DNA from 3 places in the Cupriavidus sp. C1SS-2L genome. Region 1 is predicted to be linked to each of the others. Evidence: predicted binding sites of a transcription regulator. Region 1 holds the regulator's gene; each other region holds the start of a gene.

What was found. Region 1 encodes FNR, which switches genes on or off when oxygen is low (the NO sensors DNR and NnrR bind a similar motif). Its sites were predicted from a motif close to TTGATNNNNATCAA; they were not measured.
Region 2: a site for FNR is predicted at 2,486-2,499, ahead of paaA (1,2-phenylacetyl-CoA epoxidase subunit PaaA). Genes of this name have one in related genera too.
Region 3: a site for FNR is predicted at 1,931-1,944, ahead of ACIGJG_RS25375 (universal stress protein). Genes of this name have one in related genera too.

What each region holds. Positions count from the first base shown of each region.
Region 1 is NZ_CP172708.1:2,267,587-2,273,268, forward strand. It holds gene scpB (SMC-Scp complex subunit ScpB) at 1-329, opposite strand, end outside; gene ACIGJG_RS10500 (sulfite exporter TauE/SafE family protein) at 885-1,640, opposite strand; gene fnr (fumarate/nitrate reduction transcriptional regulator Fnr) at 1,720-2,445, shown strand; gene ACIGJG_RS10510 (hypothetical protein) at 2,488-2,733, opposite strand; gene ACIGJG_RS10515 (FixH family protein) at 2,730-2,945, opposite strand; gene ccoG (cytochrome c oxidase accessory protein CcoG) at 3,030-4,502, opposite strand; gene ccoP (cytochrome-c oxidase, cbb3-type subunit III) at 4,552-5,466, opposite strand; gene ACIGJG_RS10530 (cbb3-type cytochrome oxidase subunit 3) at 5,469-5,633, opposite strand; gene ccoO (cytochrome-c oxidase, cbb3-type subunit II) at 5,637-5,682, opposite strand, start outside.
Region 2 is NZ_CP172709.1:348,015-353,696, reverse strand. It holds gene paaD (1,2-phenylacetyl-CoA epoxidase subunit PaaD) at 1-357, opposite strand, end outside; gene paaC (1,2-phenylacetyl-CoA epoxidase subunit PaaC) at 363-1,115, opposite strand; gene paaB (1,2-phenylacetyl-CoA epoxidase subunit PaaB) at 1,142-1,423, opposite strand; gene paaA (1,2-phenylacetyl-CoA epoxidase subunit PaaA) at 1,479-2,462, opposite strand; gene paaX (phenylacetic acid degradation operon negative regulatory protein PaaX) at 2,591-3,514, shown strand; gene ACIGJG_RS19300 (YbhB/YbcL family Raf kinase inhibitor-like protein) at 3,673-4,227, shown strand; gene ACIGJG_RS19295 (esterase-like activity of phytase family protein) at 4,382-5,682, shown strand, end outside.
Region 3 is NZ_CP172709.1:1,668,987-1,674,668, forward strand. It holds gene ACIGJG_RS25365 (sensor domain-containing diguanylate cyclase) at 1-714, shown strand, start outside; gene ACIGJG_RS25370 (zinc-dependent alcohol dehydrogenase family protein) at 746-1,741, opposite strand; gene ACIGJG_RS25375 (universal stress protein) at 2,228-3,064, shown strand; gene ACIGJG_RS25380 (universal stress protein) at 3,125-3,586, shown strand; gene ACIGJG_RS25385 (hypothetical protein) at 3,690-4,286, shown strand; gene ACIGJG_RS25390 (hypothetical protein) at 4,288-4,932, shown strand; gene ACIGJG_RS25395 (bestrophin-like domain) at 5,029-5,682, shown strand, end outside.

The DNA.
Region 1 (5,682 bases):
TCGATATCGCCGCGCGTCACCGGCTGTCGGTACGCAATGATCGCCAGCGTTTCCATGACGGCCCGCGAATACTTGGGTGGCTTCTCAGGATTGAGCCGGTCCAGGTACTCGCGCATCTCGGGGCGGCTCTGGAAGCGCCAGCCACTGGCCAGCGCCACCAGCTCGACCCCGCGCTGGCGCCAGTCCTGGCGCAGTTCATCGAGCAGGACCCGGATGGTATCCGCACCGACATCTTCGGCGAACAGCCGGCGCAGATCGCCTACGCGCAGGGGTTCCTGCGCACAGATCAGCGCGGTCTCGAGGACGATTTTCGCCTCTTGGGTATTCATGTGGGTGTGCAGCCTGTCTTTGCACCTGCTCCCGGACGAACCCGGAGCCCTGGACATTGTGGATTCAGCGGTGCGAATGCCACCACCATCTCGTCGCGCAGCAAACCTGGAAGCGCTTTCGCCTCAAGGTCGTGCACCTTCTTTTTGCATCGATTTGCCGGGTCGATCCGGCAGGAGATCATCCGGTCACCGGCAAGTACCAGTGCACGAACCTCTTGCACGCGCCCAAATGGACGGACATGGCTTCCGGCGAACGTCCGCCTAGGCCGCAAGAAAATAAACGGATATCGGGAGCAGGGCCAGCAATGACCGCACCACGGTCGCAGTGCCAGCCGGACTTTTGAAACCAGATCTTTTGAACCGGATGGACTGCGGAAGGGTTCGGCGCCGAAATGTCAGCTCATTGCCCGAAACCCTGGGCGCGCCCCTTTTTTTGGAAGGGCTGCCAGGCGCCGCTCGGAAAACACGCCGCGCGATACCGCAATGCAGAGGATTGTATGGCATTCCCGCCCACGCCTGCAACCACTACGCGGCGACAGCGCGTCGCCCCGGGCCTTAGAACACCAGGCAGAAGCCATGCTCGGCCAGCGAATGTGGCAATAACACCGCACGGGTGATACCCATCGCCCCAAACGCCATGACTGCTACCCCGGCTCCCATCCTGACCCGTCTCCGGCGCGACCAGGCCCGCAGGAGTCCCGAAAAACTGGACAGCGCCAGAAGATTCGGCAGCGTGCCAAGGCCAAATGCGCCCATCACCAGCGCCCCGGACGGCGCATTTCCGGCCAGCAGCGCGAGCGCCAGTGCACCATAGACCATGCCACAGGGAACCAGGCCCCACGCCAGACCTGTTCCATAGCGCCGGATCAGGCCACCGCGCCGCACTACGCCAACCGGCGGCTTCCGACCAGGACGCGCCATGCCCGCAGCAATGGCCCTGCTGGCCCGCGCCGCAAGCTGTTCCAGCCAGACGATGGAAAACGCCTCGCCACGCAGGAGCCTCCAACCGGACAAGAGCAGCATGGCGCTGCCCGCCCCGAACAGCCAGCGCTGCACCGGCAGATAGTCCTGCCGCCAGGCCGTCGCACCCACCCCGCCGAGCAACGCGCCAAGCACCATGTAGGTGGAAATCCGCCCGAGGTGCATGACGAGCAATTCCACGACCCAGTCCTGCCGCCGGCGCACCATGGCAACCGGTACGTCCCCGGCACGCTGCTCGACAGCCAGCGCAACGCCGCCGCACATGGCAGCGCAGTGAAAGCCACCCAGCAGGGCTAGCATGAAAACACTGAGAAGCACACCAAATGTCAACTGCAACTCCCTACCGCATCACATCGCGCGTTAAAATGCATACATTGCGCCCTCGCCGCTCATTACTCGCAGGTTCCAATTGCTAACATCCATTCCCGTCACCGAGATGTCGCCCCGTTGCTCCACTTGCGGCATGGGGCAACTGTGCCTGCCGGTGGGCATGAACCAGCAAGACCTGCAGAAGATGGACACTCTGGTGCAGGAACGCGTTCGCGTCCACAAGGGCGAGACCCTGTACCGCATGGGCGATCCGTTGACCGCGGTCTATGCGATCCGCTTCGGCACCTTGAAAACGCATGTGACCACGGAAGACGGCCGCTCGCAAATCACCGGATTCCATCTGCCCGGCGAGGTGGTCGGCCTCGACGGCCTCGGCGAAATGCAGCACGCGTCGGACGCAACCGCACTCGAAGATACCGAAGTCTGCGTTGTGCGCCTGTCCGACCTGCAGTCGCTTTCGATGGACCTGCCATCGCTGCAGCAGCAGTTCCTTCGCCTGATGGGCAAGGAAATCTCGAATGACCAACTCATGCTCGTCACGCTGGGCTCCATGCGCGCCGAAGAACGCCTTGCCGCGTTCCTGATCAACCTGTCCGAACGACTCTCCGCGCGTGGCTATTCTTCGACCGAGTTCGTCATGCGCATGAGCCGCGAAGAAATCGGCAGCTATCTCGGGCTTAAACTCGAAACCGTCAGCCGCCTTTTCTCGCGCTTTGCCGAAGCCGGCCTGATCCAGATTCGCCAGCGCCATGTGAAACTCGTCGACATGGCAGGCATCAAGCAGGTCTACAGCCGTTCCTGCTGAAGCAGACGGCCGCCTTGCGTGGCAAGGCGGCCGCCCTCCCTTTTACTCCAGTTCGTCCGTTTCGCTGAGCTTCGTCGGCATCGTGTACAGCGTCAAGCCGCTGGACAACGCGCAGAAGACCCACGCGAGCAGGAATCCGATCGTGTAGACGGCCTCGCGTGAAGCCTCGATGGGCTGGCCGAAGAAATTCAGGTCACCGGGATCGACCACGGAAAACACCGTCGCCGTCGCTACGCCGGCCATCAGGAACGCTGGCCACAGTACCCACATCAGCCAGCGCAGCCTCATGGCTGCCTCGCTTGGGGCGCCTTGGCACCACCCGAGGAAGCCCCTACCTTTTCGACCACCAGACCATGGCGTGCGACACCTTCGACCACAGGCCGGTCGGGATTCGCGGAAGCCAGCCAGATCGTTACGCCGCAAGCCACCATCGCCAGCAACGGGCCGCTCATCAGCAGCCACGGCCACGGCTCCTTCCACCACGGATTGCCCTCTTGCATCGTCTTGCCCCCTTCGTCTGCGCCTTGTCCGGGCGCTCGCGGTTGGTGCGGCACAGCGCCGATGCGCTGCAACCGCCTTTAGCTTTACAAATTGCGCGGCACGATGAAACTGGTAGATTGCCTGATTTGCGCACTACCCTGCCCCGTACCTTCGCTGGTCACTGTCACGCTGATCTTGTGCGTACCCTGCGCGGCATCATCGATCGGCACGCGGATCCGGATCGGCACCAGCTTGTTCGAGGTCGGCGCCAGGGCCTGCGCATCCGGATCGTATTCGACGGTCAGGTTCTTCAGGTCATCGCTTTCAGCACGCACGCTGATACGCATAGGCGCCTCAGTCGTGTTGATGAGCTGCAAGCGATAAACGTTCTCGATCCAGCGTCCATCCACTTCCCGGCCCAGCGCACCACGATCGCGAATGATGTCGACCTTCAACGGCGTGCGCAGCGCAAGCGAGGCTGCGAAGCCCGCCACCAGTACCAGCCAGATGACCGAGTAGATGATGACCCGCGGACGCACCAGACGCTTGCGCGCAACCGCTGCGGACAGCGCCTTGCGCATCGCGTTTTCGGACGTGTAGCGGATCAGCCCGCGCGGGTAATCCATCTTGTCCATGACCTGGTTGCACGCATCGATGCAGGCGCCGCAGCCGATGCACTCGTACTGCAGTCCGTCGCGGATATCGATGCCCGTCGGGCACACCTGCACGCAGATGCTGCAATTGACGCAGTCCCCGAGTCCCGCCTGATGGTGGTCCACCTTGCGCGACCGGCTGCCGCGCGGCTCGCCGCGACCGACGTCGTACGTCACCACATAGGTATCGCGATCGACCATCACGCTCTGGAACCGCGCATACGGGCACATGTACTTGCAGACCTGTTCGCGCATGAAGCCAGCGTTGCCCCACGTGGCGAACGCGTAAAAGAGCATCCAGAATGCCTGCCACGGCCCTAGCGAGAAGGCAAGCACCTGACTGCCAAGGTCGCGGATCGGCGCGAAGTAGCCGATGAACGTGAATCCTGTCCACAGCGCGACCACCACCCACAGGAAGTGCTTCGTGGCCTTGAGCCGGAACTTGCGCACGCTCCACGGATCGCCATCGAGCCGGATCCGAGCGAAGCGATCGCCTTCGACATGCCGCTCGATCCACATGAATATCTCGGTGTAGACCGTCTGCGGACATGCGTAGCCACAGAAGAGCCGCCCGGCAAGCGCAGTGAAGAGGAACAGCGATAGCGCGGAGATCACCAGCAGGACGGCCAGGTAGATGACGTCCTGCGGCCAGAGCACCAGTCCAAAGATGTAGAACTTGCGCGCGCCAAGGTCGAACAGCACGGCCTGTCTGCCATTCCATTGCAGCCAGGGCGTGCCGTAGTAGATGAGCTGGGTCAGGAGAACCATCCAGACCCGCCAGTTGGAGAACGCCCCCGTCACCGAGCGCGGATAGATCTTGCGGCGAACCTCGTAGAGCGTCTCGTCGGAGGTATCGACAGGCGCCGACGCCGGCCCTTGCGGGCCAGCCGTCCGGGCCAGCGATTCTGTCCCGGGTGCATTCATGGGCGCCCCCCCTTATGCAATACGGCGCGCCCCGGGCCTGAGTCTGTGATCATTGCCCTGCGCCTCCGGTATTCGAAAGGCCCCAGACGTAGGCCGTCAGCATGCGGATGCGCTCCGGAGTCAGGATTTCCTCGTGCGCCGGCATGTGGTTGTTGTGGCCCTTCAGGATCGCCTCGACGATGCTGCCTTCCGAGCTGCCGTACAGCCACACATTGTCGGAAAGGTTCGGTGCGCCGAGCGCCTGGTTGCCCTTGCCGGTCGCGCCATGGCATGCCGCACAGGTGGACTTGAAGGTGCTCTCGCCACGTGATGCACGGATCGGATCGGACGACAGGCCCGACAACGAACGCACGTACTGCGCAACGTCACCGGCCAGCTTGCCGTCGATGGTCGACGCAAACGGCGGCATCACACCATTGCGGCCCTTGGTGATGGTCTGCTGGATCGTTTCGGGTTCCCCACCATAGAGCCAGTCATGATCCGTCAGGTTCGGGAAACCGCGGCTGCCACGCGCGTCCGAGCCATGGCATTGCGCGCAGTAGTTCAGGAACAGACGCTGGCCGATCTCGCGTGCCTGCGGGTCCGCCGCCACTTTCTTGATATCCATGTTCAGGTACTTGGCATAGATATCGTGCTGCAGCTTCTCCTGCGCCTGCTGGTTCGCAGCCAGTTCCCCTTGCGTGGAGAACTTCAGCACACCGGCATAGGAGCCCAGCCCCGGATAAAGGACAAGGTAGACCAGGCCAAAGATGCAGGCCAGCAGAAACATCCACATCCACCAGCGTGGCAAGGGGTTGTTCAGTTCACGCAGATCGCCGTCCCAGACATGGCCAGTGTCATCGCCGCCGTTGGCGACCTTGGTGACCTTGCGTTGGGAGAACAGCAGCCACACGCACCACACGATCCCGACCAGCGCGATGGCAGCGATGTAGTAACTCCAGTAATCGGAAAAGAAATCGCTCATGACTAGGTATTCCGGCTCGGTGTTGTGTGGATCTCGTCAGGCAGTGCGAACGGGAGCATCGCGGACTCTTGGTTGGCGGCCTGCCGGCCTTTCGACCAGGCCCACCAGCAGATCCCGAGGAACACGACCATCGACACGACCGTGAAAAACGCAGTCAGCATCGCCATGGCTTACTCCTTTGCAGGCGCGGCAGGGGCCGCTTCCACACGTACGTTG
Region 2 (5,682 bases), on a different replicon from region 1:
GCTGATGTCAATCACCTGCTGCGCGGGCGGCGCAATGCCGTAGCCGGACAGGCTGGCCTTGCCGCGCGGGCTCATCCAGTCGGTGGTCCAGGCCGGCGCCAGGCGCGTTTGCACGCTGATGCGGTCGATGCCCTGCGCACCCAGCACGCGCTCGATGTCGTCGCGGATCACCGTCATGGCCGGGCAGCCCGAGTACGTCGGCGTGATGGTGATCACGCAGGCGTCGTCGATCCACGCCACGTCGCGCACGATGCCCAGGTCGACGACGGAGATCACCGGGATTTCCGGGTCGGGCACCTGCTCCAGCCAGTCCCAGAGCTGTGCAACGCTGGCGCGTTCCAACACTTGCGCTGACATGGCGCTCACCACCGGGCGCCAGGATAGGCGCGCTGCAGGAACTGCATCTCGGCCAGCAGGTAGCCAAGATGTTCAGTATGGCGGCCCTGGCGGCCACCGGTCTGCGACCAATTGCCAGCGGGGATGCGCAACGTGGCTTCCTCCAGTACCTCGCCCACATGGCGCTGCCACGACTCGGCCAGCGAGGCCGGATCGACCGCAACGCCCTGTGCAACCAGCGCGACTTCGGCAGCATCGGACTCGAACAGTTCGCCGGTGAACATCCACAGGTCGTCGAAGGCATCCTGCATGCGGCGATGGCTCTCCTCGGTGCCGTCACCAAGGCGAACGACGAGGTCCCCGCTGCGGCGCACGTGGTAGGTCACTTCCTTCAGCGACTTGGCCGCAATCTCTGCAATGCGCGCATCGGTCGAGTGCTGCAGCCGCTCAAGCAGGAAGTAGTGCCAGGTATCGAACAGGAACTGGCGGGCCAGCGTGTCGGCGTAGCTGCCGTTGGGCTGTTCGACGAGCAGCAGGTTGCGGAACTGGTGGGCATCGCGCAGGTAGGCAAGCTGGTCAGCGTTGCGGCCCACGCCTTCGACTTCCGCCGCGTAGCCGAGCCACAGGCGGGTCTGGCCGACGAGATCCAGCGCGACGTTGGTCAGCGCAATGTCCTCTTCCAGCGCGGGGCCGCGGCCGCACCATTCCGACAGGCGCTGGCCCAGCACCAGCGTGGTATCGCCCAGGCGCTGCAGATATTCGAACTTGTGTTGGTCCATGGTGGATGCGTCCTCGCGCCTGGAATTCAGATGTGCTTGACCTCTTCCGGCATCGGGAAGAAGGTGGGGTGGCGGTAGACCTTGCTGTTGGCGGGCTCGAACAGCGGGCCCTTGTCGCCGGGGCTGCTGGCGACTACGTCGGCGGCTTTCACGACCCAGACGCTGACGCCTTCATTGCGACGCGTGTAGACGTCACGCGCGTGATTGATCGCCATTTCGCCGTCCGGCGCATGCAGGCTGCCCACGTGCTTGTGAGCGAGACCGTGCTGGCTGCGGATAAAGATCTCCCAAAGCGGCCACTCTTTCATGGCAACTCTCCTGTCAGTTTGTGAGGGGTTGTTGGCGCGGCGGCGCGCCGGATGCTCAGGCGGCGGCGCGCTCTTGCTTGTCGGCGCGGGCCACCAGCGCTTCACGGAACCACGCACCGTCGTCCCAGGCCTTGACGCGCGTGCGCAGGCGGTCGCGGTTGCACGGGCCGTTGCCGCGCAGGACGTTGTAGAACTCGTCCCAGTTGATCGCGCCGAAATCGTAATGGCCGCGTTCCTCGTTCCACTTGAGGTCCGGATCGGGAATGGTCAGGCCCAGGTACTCGGCCTGCGGCACGGTCTGATCGACCATCTTCTGGCGCAGCTCGTCGTTCGAGAACAGCTTGATGCGCCATTTCATCGACTGCGCGCTGTTCGGTGAATCCGCATCGGACGGGCCGAACATCATCAGCGCGGGCCACCACCAGCGGTTCAGTGCGTCCTGCGCCATCTGTTTCTGTTCGGCCGTGCCTTGGCACAGCTTGAGCAGGATGTCGTAGCCCTGGCGCTGGTGGAACGACTCTTCCTTGCACACGCGCACCATGGCGCGGGCATACGGACCAAACGAGCAGCGGCACAGCGGCACCTGGTTGATGATGGCCGAGCCATCGACCAGCCAGCCGATCGCGCCGATGTCGGCCCAGCTCAGCGTCGGGTAGTTGAAGATGCTCGAATACTTCGCCTTGCCGGAGTGCAGGTCGCCCAGCAGTTCGTCGCGCGAAGCACCGAGCGTTTCGGCGGCGCTATACAGGTAGAGGCCGTGGCCCGCTTCGTCCTGGATCTTTGCCAGCAGCACGGCCTTGCGTTCCAGCGTCGGCGCACGCGTGACCCAGTTGCCTTCAGGCAGTTGGCCGATGATCTCGGAATGCGCGTGCTGCGAGATCTGGCGGATCAGGGTCTTGCGGTAAGCCTCGGGCATCCAGTCCTTCGCTTCGATCTTGATGCCGGCATCCACGCGTGCCTGGAACTCGCGCTCCTGCGGGTCCATCTCTTCCATCGCGCGGAGCCTTGTTGCCCCGGTATCCACCAACTGTGCGTACATGCAGTACTCCGCTTTGTAGGGTCTTGACCTGCGTCAAATCATTCGGTTGCAATGGATGATAGTGATACAATTTGATTCAAACAATCGACGTTTGTGTATCACTTTCGGAATCATTTTGAGGGGCATGCATGGCCACCCGTTCGGCGACAGAACCGGTTTCCCCGCAGGTCGCGCGGCTCGCACGCGGCCTTAAGCTCGGCGCCAATTCGATGCTCGTGACACTGTTTGGCGATGTGGTCGCGCCGCGGCCTCAGGCGCTGTGGCTGGGCAGCCTGATCCGCCTGGCCGAGCCGTTCGGCATCAACGACCGGCTTGTACGCACTGCGACGTTCCGGCTGACGTCCGATGACTGGCTCAACGCCACGCGCATCGGGCGGCGCAGCTACTACGGCTTGTCCGAGGCGGGGCTGCAGCGCTGCCTGCATGCCGGCAAGCGAATCTACGCCGGCGACGCACCCGACTGGGACGGCCGCTGGACGTTGGCGCTGGTGCGTGGCGACGCGCGCGCCACCATCCGCCAGCGATTGAAGCGCGAGCTGCTGTGGGAAGGCTTCGGCGCGATCGCGCCGGGCGTGTATGCGCATCCGAATGCCGATGCAAACTCGCTAGGTGAGATCATCCGTGCAGCGCATGCGCAGGACTTCGTCGCGGTGATGGACGCGACCAGCCTCGAGACATTCTCGATCCGACCGCTGCAGACGCTGATGCACCAGACGTTCAAGCTCGGCGACGTGGCGTCCGCGTGGCAGGCGCTGCTGCGCCGCTTCTCGCCCGTGCTGGCCGACGCACATGCCATGACGCCGGCCGACGCCTTTTTCGTACGCACGCTGCTGCTGCACGAATACCGCCGCGTGCTGCTGCGCGACCCGAATCTGCCGGAACAACTGCTGCCCACGGACTGGCCCGGTCGCACCGCGCGAGACCTGTGCCGTGATATGTACGCGGCACTGCTGGATGCCAGCGAGGACTATCTGCGCGAGGTTGTGGAGGTATCCGAAGGTACGCTGGCCAACGCCACCCGGCTTCTGCGCAGGCGCTTTGCCATGGCGTAGGCGGTTTGTGCCTGCTCATACCGCGGCCGCACCGGGCCCGGTCCGACGAGCTAGCATTTCGAAAGACGCAATCAACTAGGCATTTCCGAAATTCCGTCCTACCGTATTGGAGTTATGCCGTGCGGGTCATTTCTTTCCATTGCGGAACGGGTTCTCCGATGAAAACAACGCCTTTGCTGCATTGCGCTGTGGCAGTGCTGGGCCTGGCCGGCACGTCGATCGTGCAGGCCGCCCCGATGACCGTGTCATCGACCGCATTCGCCGAAAACGCCGTCATTCCAGCCGCACATGGTGGCAACACGCCAGCCAATTGCGGCGGCCAGGGCGTATCGCCGCCCGTGGCATGGACGGGCCTGCCGGCCGGAACGAAATCCGTGGCGATCTTTATGTTCGATCCCGATGGCGCCATGGGCCTGGGGGTTTCGCACTGGGTCGCCTACAACATCGCGGCGGATCGCGGCCATCTCAAGCAGGGCGAGGGACAGAAGGATGGCGCGGGTATTACGGTCGGCAAGAACGTTTCCGGCGAAGCCGCATACCGCGGACCGTGCCCGCCCGTGGGCGATGTGCCGCACCACTACATCGTGACGGTAGTCGCCACGGATCTGGAGCCCGGCGCCCTTCCCGCCGGCCTGACACGCGACGAACTGATGGCGGCGCTCAAGGGGCACGCTCGCGGCGGCGCCAGCGTGCTGGGCCGATACGGCCGGTAATCGGCAGCCTTGCCACGCAGGCAACTGGCAGCCAATCGCCTGTCTGCGGCGATTGCATCACAAATCTGTAAAACTCGACCGCCAGAATGGGGCGCTTTTGCTTGCGCGGTACGGTGCCGCGCTTACCGAAAATCCCGGCAAAGGAGCCCGCCCGATGTTCCGTCAATCCGTCCTGGCCAGCGCCATCGCGCTGGCCTGTCTTGGCCTGTCCCCGTCGCTGCAAGCGCAGACCGCCTATCCCGCCACGCTGGCTGGCCACGCAGTGCTGCCGGCCCAGACCTACCTGCCCGTGCCGAAGGATGCGCCGGCCGACTTGCAGCTCAGCGGCAAATTCACCACTGCGCAGCGTGCCGACGCGCCGGGCACCGTGGAAGGCAAGTCGAACGGCCGCCCGACCGGCGTCTCGCTGCCGTTCCAGGGCCAGCCTGCACAGGGCCATTCCGGCATCAAGCGCATGGCCGATGGCACCTTCTGGGTACTGACCGACAACGGCGCAGGCGCCAAGGCCAATTCGCCGGACTTCATGCTGTACCTGAACCACTACAAGGTCGACTTCGCCAGCGGCAAGTTCCAGCGCTTGAAGACCGTGTTCCTGCACGATCCGGACAAGAAGGTGCCGTTCCGCATCGTCCACGAAGGCAGCAAGGCGCGTTACCTGACGGGTTCTGACTTTGATACCGAGAGCTTCCAGTTCGCCGGCGGCTCGCTGTGGATCGGTGACGAGTTCGGTCCTTTCCTGATTCAGGCGGACCTGAACGGCAAGGTGCTGGCCGTGTTCGAGACGAAGGTCGACGGCAAGGTCGTGCGCTCGCCCGACCACCCGGCCATCACCGCGCCGGGCGCCCCGGACGGCACGGTGAAATTCGAGGTACGCCGCTCGAAGGGCTTCGAGGGCATGGCTTCATCGCCGGATGGCAGCAAGCTGTACGCGCTGCTGGAAGGCGCACTGTGGAACGAGGCCAGCCGCGCGTATGAGTCCGAAGACGGCAAGCCCTACCTGCGCGTGCTGGAGTTCGACGTGAAGCAGCGCGCCTGGACCGGCCGCCACTGGAAATACGTGCTCGAAGCGGGCCACCACGCCATCGGGGACTTCAACATGATCGACGCCACCACGGGCCTGATCATCGAGCGCGACAACGGCGAAGGCACGCCAGACAAGGCCTGCCCGGCCGGCCAGAAGCGCACCGACTGCTTCGACGACGTGGCGAAGTTCAAGCGCATCTACAAGATCGAACTGACCGATGCCAACGCGGGCGCGCCAGTACGCAAGATCGGCTATATCGACCTGTTGCGCATGGCCGATCCGAACCACCTGGCACGCAAGCCGCTGACCGATGGTGTTCTGGCTTTCCCGTTCTTCACGATCGAGAACGTGGACGTGGTGGATGCCACGCACATCGTCGTGGGCAATGACAACAACCTGCCCTTCTCGAGCAGCCGCGAGCCTAACCGTGC
Region 3 (5,682 bases), on a different replicon from region 1:
GTGGGCCTCGCAATCCAGGACATCTACGCGCAATGGACGCAGCGTGCCTGGGCTATCGGTGGCGTTGTGACGGTGCTTGATGTGCTGATTATCTGGATGTCGGTGATGTTTGCGAGGCTGTTCCGGAAGCGGCTCGAAATGGAGAACCGGCTTCACCTGCTTGCTACGACGGATAGCCTGACCGGGGTCGGCAACCGCCGCGTCCTGAGTTCGACGCTGGAGACAGAGTGGAAGCGGGCCAGCCGGGACGGCAGGAACCTGTCCGTACTGATGCTCGATGCCGACAACTTCAAAGCGCTCAATGACCGGCACGGCCATGCTATTGGTGATGAAGCGCTAAAGGCGATTGCGCAATGCATTACCAAGAATATCCGTCGCCCGGCAGATTTCGTTGGCCGTTATGGTGGCGAAGAGTTCTCTGTGTTGCTGACAAGCACGGACATGAACGGGGCAATCAGGATTGCGGAGAACATTCGCGCAGCAGTGATGGCAACGGAGTTGACAAGTATGGGCGCGCGGCCTGTTCCGCTGAGCGTGAGTATTGGGGTGGCGACTTTTGACGGCAAGAATGCTCGCGCGGAATCTTCTGAACAGCTTCTGCGCCAGGCCGACCGCCGTCTCTACCAGGCAAAGGCTGCTGGTCGTAACACGATCATGCCGCGCCAAGCGCATGGCCAGGCGGCGATGGTCGGGGATCCCCACCCGAGTACCTGAAAGCCGCGGCCAATCCAGTCGGAAGAAGCCGTCACACGCGGAGCACCGCCGCCCCGGCCAGACGGCCAGCGCGCAGGTCATCCAACGCCGCATTGGCACTGGAAAGAGGATAGGACGTGGTACGAATATGCAATGGCCACGTGGCTGCCGCTTCCATCAGGCCGTGGCCGTCGGCACGCGTCAGGTTCGCTACGGAGACGATCCGCCGTTCCTCCCATAACAGTCGATACGGGAAGGAAGGAATGTCGCTCATGTGAATGCCCCCGCAGACCACAGTGCCACCCTTGTCGACAGCCGCCAGCGCTGCAGGCACGAGGGCGCCGTCGGGGGCAAAGATCAAGGCAGCGTCCAACGTGGCGGGTGCCTTGTCCTGACTGCTGCCCGCCCAGGCAGCCCCGACATCCGTGGCCAAAGTCTGGGCGGCTTGGTCCCCGGGCCGCGTGAAGGCGTAGACGGTCCGGCCTTGCGCCACCGCGATTTGCGTCACGATATGTGCGGCGGCGCCAAATCCGTAGATGCCGATACGTTGTGCATCCCCAGCCGAGCGCAGTGTCCGGAAGCCGATGAGGCCGGCGCAGAGCAGCGGCGCTGCATGCTCGTCGTCATACGTTTCGGGAATGCGAAAGCAATAGCTGGCATCGGCGACCACGTACTCGGCATATCCGCCGTCACGGGTATAGCCGTGGAACTGGGGTGCATCGCAAAGGTTCTCCCGCCCGCTCAGGCAGAAGCGGCACTGCCCGCAGGTGTGCCCCAGCCATGGCACGCCGACCCGCGCGCCGATTGACAGTCCAACGACACCGGCGCCGAGCGCATCGACGCGACCAACGATTTCATGGCCCGGGATCAGCGCGGGCTTGGGCAAGGAGAGGTCTCCATCCACCACATGCAGGTCCGTACGGCACACGCCGCACGCCGCCACGCGGATTCGCACTTCACCGGCTCCCGGGACCGGCACTGGCACCCGGCGGTCAGCTAGGATTGGACTCCCGCCGTCGAAAACCATTGCACGCATCGTCGCGTTCATGATGCCTCCTTCGTCAGGTTTTCAAAAACAAAGCGCGGCCGCCGGAATGCAGCCGTGAAACCGTCGCAGGCGTGACAGACATAGAGGCCGTGGTCATCGCAATACTCGGGAATCGAAAAGGCAACAAGGAGCGCTGCCTCCGAATGCTTCGACTTTGGATACAGGCTATGACAAAGCTTCCAGGCCCGGTTGCTGCAGATCAATGAGCTGTGGACGGGTGGTGCAACGTGGACCGCACCTGAAGTCTTCTAGGTCTTGATCAGACGTCACCATGGCGAAACATCGATCGAAGTTGCTCTACCGCAAGGCGATCACCGCTTCAGCACCTACTTTTGATAAAGCAGGTAGTCGTCAGATGGCGGTGCCACACAAGGAAGGGCCGCTGCATCGGTAACTGTCTATGCGATAGAAGTCGCGGGGTACGGCTCACCGTTTTGCAGGCCAGGGCCTTTGATTGTCGTTCGACCCTCAGGATAAGGAACGAGCATGAACTACAGCAGCATTCTGGTGCATCTGGATCGCAGCAGGCATATGACAACTCGGCTGGCGCTGGCGACCCAGCTGGCGAGTTCCCATGATTGTCCGTTGATCGGCCTCCTGGGCAGCTTCATTCCCGATCCCGCATGGTTCTACCTGATGGACAACGCCGCCGACTATATCGAAAGGGACAGGCAGCGGCGCCGGTTGATCGGGGAGCGTACTCGTCATCAGTTCCTGGAAACGACAAAGGATCTTGGCGCTGGCGTGGAATGGCGGGCAGCGGAGCACGACGTCCTTTCCACGGTGCTGAGGGAGTCGCGCGAAGCCGGCCTGATCGTCGCGGGCCAGTATGACGCCAATGGCGAAGAAGGCCCGCTTGCCACGCAGGTGCTCGAAGCGTTGCTGCTGGAAAGCGGACGGCCGGTACTCGTCGTTCCGTGTGACGGGCAGTTCAAGACAACAGGGGCGCGGGTGATGGTGGCATGGAATGGCAGCCGCGAAGCGGCACGGGCCTTGCATGATGCGCTGCCGCTCATTGGCGGAGCGACGGCACGCATACTGTGCGCCCAGACTGCTGCCAAGGAAGCACGTCCGGACGCCACGCCGGTCGCCCATGCGGTGCGCGTCCTGGAACGACACGGTGTGACGGTGGAGGTCGAGCACGGCCCGGGCGGTTCCGACCTGACCATCGGGGAATTGCTGTTGTCCCGTGCCGCCGATTTCGATGCTGACCTGATCGTGATGGGTGCATACGGCCATGGGCGCATGCGGGAGCTTGTGCTCGGAGGCGTCACGCGCACGCTGCTGTCTTCCATGACGGTGCCCGTATTGTTCTCGCATTGAAATCCGGATCCGGATATTGGACCGGCGAATGTCCCGGTGATGGCGCCTTGCGGTTCGGGCATGCAGCAGGAGAAGGCAATGTACACAAGGATTCTGGTGGCGATAGACGGAAGCCAGTGCGGCGATCTTGGCCTGGCGGAAGCTATTGGGCTGGCCGCGGCGAGCGATGCCGAGCTGGACATCGTGCATATCGTCGATGGCGGATACGAAGAGCCGGACGTGCGTGCAGGTCTGGTCCGGGCAGGGCACAAGCTTCTGGCCGAGGCGCAGGCGAAAGCCGAAGCGCAGCAGGTGCGCAGCCAGGCAATCCTCGTCGACCAGATCCTCGAGCTTGGCGATCTCGGCAAGCAGGTTCAGCAGATTGCTGAAGAGCGCGGCGCCCAGATCGTGGTAGCGGGTACACATGGCCGCTCGGGCATCGGTCGGGTATTGATGGGTAGCGTCGCGGAAAGCCTGCTGCGCCACGGCAGCTTGCCCGTATTGCTGGTCAAGGCAGGCGGACATGGCGGTGCGGCCTCCTGATTCCAGTCCGGGCGCAGCCAGCACGGTCGGCAGGGTGGAGGTACTGGCAGACCGGGGCGAAAGCCGGGGCGCGGTGCTCGATGTGGTGGACCGCGTTTCCGAGATGTGCTTTGGTTTGTTCATGGCCCTGACGTTTGTCGGCGCGGTCTCGTCGGCGAGTGCCGGCGCCGGCGCGAGCAGGACCATGCTGCATGCCGCGCTGGGCTGCAACCTGGCGTGGGGGCTGGTGGATGCAGTCATGTATCTCGTACGGACGATCGCCGGAAGAGGGCAGCGGCTTACGCTCGCCATGGCCATCAAGCATGCGTCCGACCGGCCGACCGGCATCCGCCTCATTCGCGACGCGCTTCCACCGGGCATGAAGGCACTGGTAGCAGACGCGGAGCTGGACGCCATTCGCGCGAGGCTGGCCGCCGCTGGCCTGCCGGCGCGCCCGCGGCTGTATTGGGCCGACCTGCGCGGGGCCGTGCACATCTTCTGCATCGTGGTGTTGAGCACGTTTCCCGTGGCACTGCCTTTCGTGCTGATGAGCGATGTGCCGAGTGCGTTGCTGGTCTCGCGTGTGTTGACGCTTGGCATGCTGTTTTTTGGCGGCGCGGCGCTCGGTCATTACGCAGGGTTCGGGGCCATGCCGGCCGGATTGGGCATGACGGCTCTGGGCGTGGCCCTGACCATTGCGATCATCGCGCTGGGCGGCTGAAGTGCGGACCTCCCCACTGCCGCTGCTGGCCCTGTTCGCCGCGGCAGCATTACGGGCCCAGACGCCAGGCCCATCTCCCGGGCTGGCTAGCGGTTGGGATACGCCTGATCCGTGGACCTACTCCGCAGCGGCCTACTGGAACATGCCTCGCGAGGGCGCGAGCTACGCCAGCGGCATATTCAGTGCAGACCACGGCCAGCTTCACCTCGAGGCGAGGGCCAACTATGAAGCCATGCACTCGCAGTCGGCATTCATTGGCTGGACGTTCTCGGGAGGCGAAAAGCTTCGTGTGAGCGCCACGCCCATTATCGGCGCGGTCGCCGGGGAGGCACACGGACCCATCGCCGGCCTCGAGGCGAGCGTAGCCGCGGGCAAGCTGGACTATTACCTGGAAGCGGAGTACCTGCCTGCCCATGCTGGCCGTTCCGGCTATCTCTATGCCTGGAGCGAACTGGCCTATCGACCCGTCGAGTGGATACGGCTCGGTATCGTCATGCAGCGCACACGGATCTATGGCGGCGACAGGGACATCCGGCCCGGAGGGCTCGTCCAGTTGACCGTGCGTAACTGTACGGCGGGCGTCTACTGGTTCAATCCCGGCGCCGAAGCTCAGGTCGTGATGCTGTCGCTCGCGTTCCGCTTCTAGCCCGCTTTGCCGGGCTTGCGCTGCGTCAACGGCCGCCTTCTGCGCTCTCCTACGCTGTGTGAAGACCCATGTCATTTGGAAGGGCGGAGGCCCTTCTTGCCATGCGCACTGCGGCAGGGGTGTCTTTACGGAATGTCCGACGATCATCTGCCCGTCGGCGCATCCGCGCATTTACGCAGAGTGAATAACGACGAACAAACCATGGATACCACCATCAAGGACTACCCCGTTCTGGTTTTCGTCGTCACCTTCGGCCTGTTATGGCTGGCTGAGAGGATCGGCGCCAAGGCCATCCGCGGTCCAAGGAGTCCATCTGCCGATGCGCGGCAGGACGTAGGCGTGATTCAGGCCGCCGTGCTCACGCTGCTCGGTTTGCTGATCGGCTTCTGCTTTGCCATGGCGGTCAGCCGCTACGACCAGCGCAAGCTTTACGAAGAGGCAGAGGCAAACGCCATCGGTACGGAGTATGTCCGCGCGGGACTGTTGCCGGCGGCCGATGCGGAGGCTGCGCGCGCGCTGCTTCGCGAGTACCTCCGGTGTCGGCTGGACTTCTATACGAACCATGATGCGGCCAGCCTGAAGAAGACTGACGTCGCGACAGCGGCTTTGCATGCCAGGCTGTGGGCGGTGGTGGAACGCAACGCCGCAGCCAATCCGAACGTTATCGTGGGTCTGACTGTGGCGGGGATGAATGAGGTCCTGAATGCGGAAGGCTACACCCAGTCGTCGTGGTGGAACCGGATCCCGAAC